Regions from separate parts of the Nocardioides ginsengisegetis genome, predicted to be linked through region 1. Evidence: riboswitches for the same ligand, from Rfam matches in the RefSeq annotation. Region 1 holds a riboswitch; the other holds the start of a gene.
What was found. Region 1 has a riboswitch for cobalamin ahead of FB382_RS05355 (magnesium chelatase subunit D family protein). Riboswitches for the same ligand answer to the same signal wherever they lie in the genome.

Region 1 (3,347 bases):
CGAGCGCACCCGCCAGCCCCATCCGCATCGGCCCGCTCTCGCAGTCGATGACCACGGCGTCGACCCCGTCGGCGGCCAGGTGCCGCGCGGCCGTGCGGGAGCGGTCCACCGCGTCGCGGCCGGACGTCGCACGGCCGTCGGTGACGACCACGAGGAGTGGCCGGCGACGGGCGTCCCGGACCCGCTCGACGCCCAGGATGCGGGCGGCCTCGAGGAGGCCTTCGGCCAGTGGCGTACGGCCTCCGGCGGGGAGGTCGGCCAGCCGCTTCGCCGCGATGTCGACGGAGTGCGTCGGCGGCAGCACGAGCTCGGCGCGGTCGCCGCGGAACGTCACGAGGCCGACCTTGTCGCGGCGCTGGTAGGCGTCGAGCAGCAGCGAGAGGATCGCGGTCTTGACCTGCTCCATCCGCCTGCGCGCGGCCATCGAGCCGGACGCGTCGACGCAGAACAGGACGAGGTTGGCCTCGCGGCCCTCCCGGGTCGCGACGCGCAGGTCGTCGGGGCGGAAGCGCAGGGGCCCGTCGGTCCGGCCGCGGGCCGCCTGGTGAGGCGCGGCTGCCCGGACGGTCTCGAGGAGGTGGACCGGGCCGTGTCCGCCGCGCTCCGCCCCGACCCGGCGGCCGTTGTCGGTCCGCGCGCGGCTGCGCCGGCCGGCCTCGCCCGCCCCGGTGCCGTGGACGGTGAACAGCTTCGGCCGGTACGTCGCCCCGGGCTCGCTCCGGACGTCATGCGATCCGGTCGCCCCGGCAGCCGGATCGGATGACGTCCCGCCGGGGTCGCCGGGGACGTCATGCGGGGTGGTCGCTCCGGCAGCCGGTTCGGATGACGTCCCGCCGGGGTCGTCACCGGGCTGGGGCGGGTCCGGCTCCGGCTCGTCGTCGCCGAGGATCTCGTCGAGCAGGTCCTCGTCGAGGCCGGGGGAGTCGAAGGGGTTGCGCCGACGGCGGTGCGGGAGCGAGAGGCGGGCGGCGGCGCGTACGTCGGCCAGGGTGACCTCGGACCGCTCGTGCCAGGCGGCATGGGCGACCGCGGTCCGGGCCGTGACGAGATCGGCCCGCATCCCGTCGACCTCGAGCGCGGCGCACAGCTCGGCGATCTTCACCAGCATCCCGTCGGACAGCTCGACCTGCCCGACGAGCTTCTGCGCGGCGAGCACCCGGTCGGTCAGGGCCCGCTCGGACTCGGCGTACCGGGCACAGAACGCGTCGGGGTCGGCGTCGTAGGCCATCCGGCGGCGCACCACCTCAACCCGTTGCGCCGGGTCGCGGGGCGCGGCCACCTCGACGGTGAGGCCGAAGCGGTCCAGGAGCTGCGGCCGGAGCTCGCCCTCCTCGGGGTTCATGGTGCCGACGAGCACGAAGCGGGCCGCGTGCGAGACCGAGACGCCGTCGCGCTCCACCGTGGAGCGGCCCATCGCGGCGGCGTCGAGCAGCAGGTCGACGAGGTGGTCGTGGAGGAGGTTGACCTCGTCGACGTAGAGGATGCCGCGGTGCGCCTTGGCCAGCAGGCCGGGCTCGTACTCAGCGCGCCCCTCCGACAGCGCGCGCTCGAGGTGCAGCGAGCCCAGGACCCGGTCCTCGGTGGCGCCGACGGGCAGTTCGACGAGCCGAACGGGCCGGGTCTCGACGTCCGCATCGGCGGCGAACGGGCCGTCGGGGGAGAGCGGCCGGCGCTCCCGCGGGTCGCTGGAGAAGCGGTCACCGGCGACGACGTCGATCGGCGGCAGCACGCCGGCGAGGGCCCGCACGATCGTGGACTTCGCGGTGCCCTTCTCGCCGCGCACGAGCACGCCGCCGACCTCGGGGGAGATCGTGGTGAGGAGGAGGGCCAGGGCCATCCCGTCGGGGTCGCCGGAGCCGACGACGGCACTGAAGGGGTACTGCTGTGGCATGTGAGGCTCCCGCTCGTCCGCCATGGAATGGACGCCGCGAGGCCGGTCTTCGGACTTCCCGGATCGACGCGATCGCGTCCTCCGGGTCACCGCAGCGGGCCTGTGCCGGACTCTCACCGGCTTCCCAGATTCTCCCCCGGACGGGGGCACCTCGTGGCTGTGCGGCCACGATAGCGTCACCCCCCGTGCAGCACTCAGCCCCGTCCACGACTGCCCGCGCCGTCACCGTCGTCGGCCTCGGCGCCCGCGGCTGGTCGGACCTCCCCGAACGCCTCCGTGACGTCGTCGCGGGCGCCGACGTGCTGCTCGGCGGCCCCCGCCACCTCGGCCTGGTCCCGCCCGTCCTCGGCCAGCTCCGCGAGCCCTGGCCGAGCCCGCTGCTCGACGCGCTGCCCGGCCTCCTCGAGGAGCACGCCGACCGTCGCGTCGTGGTCCTGGCCTCGGGTGACCCCCTGGTCTCGGGCATCGGTACGACGCTGGTCGAGCTGCTCGGGTCCGACCGCGTCGTGGTCGAGCCGGCGCTCTCGTCGGTGGCGCTCGCCCGGGCGCGGATGGGCTGGTCGGCGGAGTCCACGGCTGTGGTCTCGGTCGTCGGGCGGGACCCGCGGGCCGTGCTGCGCCACCTCGCGCCCGGGCACCGGGTGGTCGTGCTCTCCTCCGACGGCCGCAGCCCCGACGCCCTCGCCGGCCTGCTGGTCATGGCGGGCTACGGACGGTCGGCGATGACCGTGCTGTCGGACCTCGGCGGGGTTGAGGAGGCCCGGGTCGACACCACGCCGGAGGACTGGTCCGGCCTCGCCCCCGAGCTCAACATCGTCGCGCTCGAGCTGTCCGGGCCAGCCGTGGGTTCGTGGGGCACCGGGTTGCCCGACGAGCTCTTCGAGCACGACGGCCAGCTGACCCGGCGCGACCTGCGGGCCAGCGCGCTGGCCAGACTCGCCCCGCAGCCGGGGCAGCTGCTCTGGGACGTGGGTGCCGGGGCGGGCAGCGTCGGCATCGAGTGGATGCGGGCCCATCCGACCTGCCGGACGATCGCGGTCGAGGCCGACACCGGGCGTGCCGCCCGGATCGGGCGCAACGCGGCCGCCCTCGGCGTCCCCACCCTGGAGGTCGTCTCCGGCAGCGCCCCCGAAGCCCTGATCCGGCTGCCCAAGCCCGATGCCGTCTTCGTGGGTGGCGGCGCCACGGTGGCCGGCCTGCTGGGCTACTGCGAGCGCTCGCTGCGACCCGGCGGCCGCCTGGTCGTCCACGGGGTGACGCTGGAGACCGAGCAGGCCCTGAGCGCGGCCCACGCCCGCAACGGCGGCGAGCTGACCCGGATCTCGGTCGAGCGGGCCGCCCCGCTGGGTGCGTTCACCGGCTGGACGCCGGCCCGCACCGTCACCCAGTGGGCCTGGACGAAGGAGCGCGCATGACCGTCCACTTCGTCGGCGCCGGACCGGGTGCGGCCGACCTG
Region 2 (3,347 bases), 240 kb from region 1:
CACCGTGGCGCGGAGCTTGTCCCAGTCGACGCCCGTCGGGAGCAGGTGTTGGCCCAGGTTGATCGAGCCCAGGTTGCAGACCGCCGTCTCGGAGTCCGAGGACACCTCGATGATCTCGGTGCACAGGTTGGACAGGTGCACGACGGGCTTGCCGGGGGCCTGGTCGTCCGAGGTCTGGTTGCACGTGCGGTTGGCGGCGTCCTTGAACGTCATCCAGCCGTTGCCGGTCTGCGCCAGCGTGCGCATCATCTTGGCGTAGAGGTCGCGCGCCTTCAGGGTGCGCACGACGTTGCCCTCCGCCTCGGCACGCCGGTACGCCGCGTCGAAGGCGTCGCCCCACAGGTCCACGAGCTCGGGCACCTGGTCGGGGTCGACGAGCGACCAGTCCTCGTCGGCCTCGACGCGCCGCATGAACTCGTCGGGGATCCAGTTCGCGAGGTTGAGGTTGTGCGTGCGTCGCGCGTCCTCGCCCGTGTTGTCGCGCAGCTCCAGGAACTCCTCGACGTCGGGGTGCCACGGCTCGAGGTAGACGCACGCGGCGCCCTTGCGACGGCCGCCCTGGTTGACCGCGGCCACCGACGCGTCGAGCGTCCGCAGGAACGGCACGATGCCGTTGGACTGCCCGTTGGTGCCGCGGATCAGTGCTCCGCGGCCGCGGACCCGGGAGAAGCCGATGCCGATCCCGCCGGCGAACTTCGACAGCTTGGCGACCTGGCCGTAGCGCGAGTAGATCGAGTCGAGGTCGTCGCGGGGCGAGTCCACGAGGTAGCACGACGACATCTGGGTGTGCCGGGTGCCGGAGTTGAAGAGGGTCGGGCTGCTCGGCAGGTAGGCCAGGCTCGACATCAGCCGGTAGAAGCCGATCGCCTCGGCCGGCGACTCCGACAGGCCGCAGGCCACGCGCAGCAGGAAGTACTGCGGCGTCTCGACCACCTGGCGCGTCCGGGGGTGCCGCAACAGGTAGCGGTCGTAGACCGTGCGCAGCCCGAAGTACTCGAAGCGGCGGTCGGCGTCCTCGTCGATCGCGAAGTCGAGCTTGCGGGCGTTGTCCTTGACGAACCGTGCGGTCTCGTCGCCGATCAGTCCCTCGGCGTGCCCGAGCCCGACCGACTGGCTGAAGGAGGCGATGCCCTGGTTGCGGACCTCCTTCTCGATGTAGCCGGCCAGCAGCCGCCCGGCCAGCCGGGAGTACTGCGGCTCCTCGCTGATCATCTCGGCGGCCGTCTGGATCGACAGGCGATCCAGCTCGGCGGTGGTGGCGCCGTCGTAGAGGCCCGAGATGGTCTTGGTGGCGACCCGCATCGGGTCCACGTCGGCCAGGTCGTCGGCCACGCGCTCGACGGCGCGCACGATCTTGTTGACGTCGACGGACTCACTGTCCCCGTTGCGCTTGCGCACCTGCATCGTCGTACGGCGTGCTTCGTGGGCGGGGACTGGTGGTGCTGTTTCGGTGACCGTCATTCTCTCTCCTCGCGAGCTCGGTCCGGGACCGGCCAGATGTGCGAGGGGGTGACGACGACGCCGGCGCGTCGTCCGACGAGCGCACCGTGGAGCCGTCAGCCGTCCCACGCGGCATCGGACCACCGCACCCGGCGGGTGCAGTGCGCTGGCAGGTCTTCGGACTCATGGGCTCGCCGCGACCGATCGCTCGGACTCGACCCCTACTGGACGTCGCTTCCCAGGTCCCGTGATGGCGACCCAGTGCTGGGTGACGTCGTTCGTTCCCACTCACCGCTGCGGGGCAGTCCCGGTCTCTCACCGGGTTCCCTGTTGCCTCGACGATCCTGGAGGGAGCGCCGAACCAGCTGCGTGCGCCACCATATGTGGGGTCGACGGAAATCTCCGGGACTAGATGTTGTGTCGGCGTGTTGCGGTCGTCCTCAGTCCGCCCGTACGAACGGCGGGATCCGGTAGGTGCCGTCCAGCGCCGCCTTCTCGGGCAGGTAGAGCCGCAGGATCAGGTGGAACGCCCCGGCCGGCGCGGGCAACCAGTTGGCCCGGGCCTTCGCCCCGCGCGGCTCCGCGTGCTGCACGAAGATCGTCAGCGAGCCGTCCGCGTTGCGCCGCAGTCCCCGGTCGCGGTCGCCGACGGAGTAGCGGTCGATCTCGTTGTCGTAGAGGAAGTTGTCCTGGCGGTACATCGTCAGCGACCAGAACGCGCGGACCGGCGGCAGGTGGCCCTGCGGGAACGTGATCGTGTAGCGGTGCTCTCCGGTGAGCGCGCGCCCGCGACCGTCGGAGTAGCTCGTGGGGTAGGTCGCGATCCGCGGCACGTTGGCGCCGAGCAGGTCGGTGGCGATGACGGCGCGCCCGAGGTACTGCCGGCCGAAGTCGCCGATCCACGGGTCGGTCATCACGCTCCACCCGCGGTTGCCCGCCGAGGTGGTGGCGCGGTAGCGGTCCGCGGCGCCCGCGATGAGTCGTACGGCGGCCCTGGTGCCCGCACCGATCGCGCGGTTCTGCGGGGTGTCCTCGTCCGAGCCGGGCGGGTTGCCCACCGCGTTGGCCGAGTCGGCGGCCAGCACCGCTCCCGGCGTGGTGTCGGGCTGCTCGACCCCGGCCGGGCCCAGCGCCTCGAGGACGCAACGCTGCGAGGACGGCGGCGGGTCGATCGTCGTCTCCTGGTTGAGCGCGGCGACGAAGTCGGTGCCCTGCGGGGTCGCGGGCTTCGGGGGCCGCGGGGGCGGGTTGTCGAAGACGACGGACTTGCCGCGAGCGCCCTGCCGCCAGGCCTCCAGCGGGGTGGCGGTGTACTTCTCGAGCAGCGGCTTGACGCGCTCCATGTCGGCGGTGTCGTCGACCAGCGTCCGGCCGAGCAGCCACATCGTGTTGGTCGGGCTGTGCACCAGGTGCACGCCCTCCGGCACGTCGCCGGACCACCCGGGCGGCACGAAGAGGTAGGAGCCGGCCTTCGTGCCGGTGGCGCCCGACCCGACGTAGGTGAACGAGTTCGTCCAGGCGTCCATGAACTGGAACGTGTAGAAGCGACCGTCCGTGTCGGGCACGTCGATGACCAGCGGCCCCTGGGTCAGGCTCAGCCAGCCCACCGTGTAGGCGGTGTCGACGTTGGGGGAGACCACGCTGCGGGTCTCCGGGGTGCTCAGCGACGCGACACTGACCAGTGTGTTGCGGAAGCGGAACTGGCGGACCGTGTCGTGCAGGTCGACCAGCGGCAGGCCGTAGACGTAGCCGGCCTCGGCCGCGGCGAAGGTGCGGGCGGCCGCGAGACGCTCCGCCGACGAGGTGCCGGCCAGCCGGTCGGCGTACGCCCAGGCGTCGCGCTGGACCCGTGGCTCGAGACCGCTGAGGCCGGGAGCCGAGGCGCCGTACACGCAGTCGGGGAGCAG

Region 2: another riboswitch for cobalamin. It lies ahead of FB382_RS04200 (ribonucleoside-diphosphate reductase subunit alpha); the one in region 1 lies ahead of FB382_RS05355 (magnesium chelatase subunit D family protein).

Annotation. Positions count from the first base shown of each region.
Region 1 is NZ_JACGXA010000001.1:1,141,649-1,144,995, forward strand. It holds gene FB382_RS05355 (magnesium chelatase subunit D family protein) at 1-1,891, opposite strand, end outside; cobalamin riboswitch at 1,915-2,060, opposite strand; gene cbiE (precorrin-6y C5,15-methyltransferase (decarboxylating) subunit CbiE) at 2,077-3,306, shown strand; gene cobM (precorrin-4 C(11)-methyltransferase) at 3,303-3,347, shown strand, end outside.
Region 2 is NZ_JACGXA010000001.1:901,146-904,492, forward strand. It holds gene FB382_RS04200 (ribonucleoside-diphosphate reductase subunit alpha) at 1-1,461, opposite strand, end outside; cobalamin riboswitch at 1,592-1,821, opposite strand; gene FB382_RS04205 (DUF1254 domain-containing protein) at 1,881-3,347, opposite strand, start outside.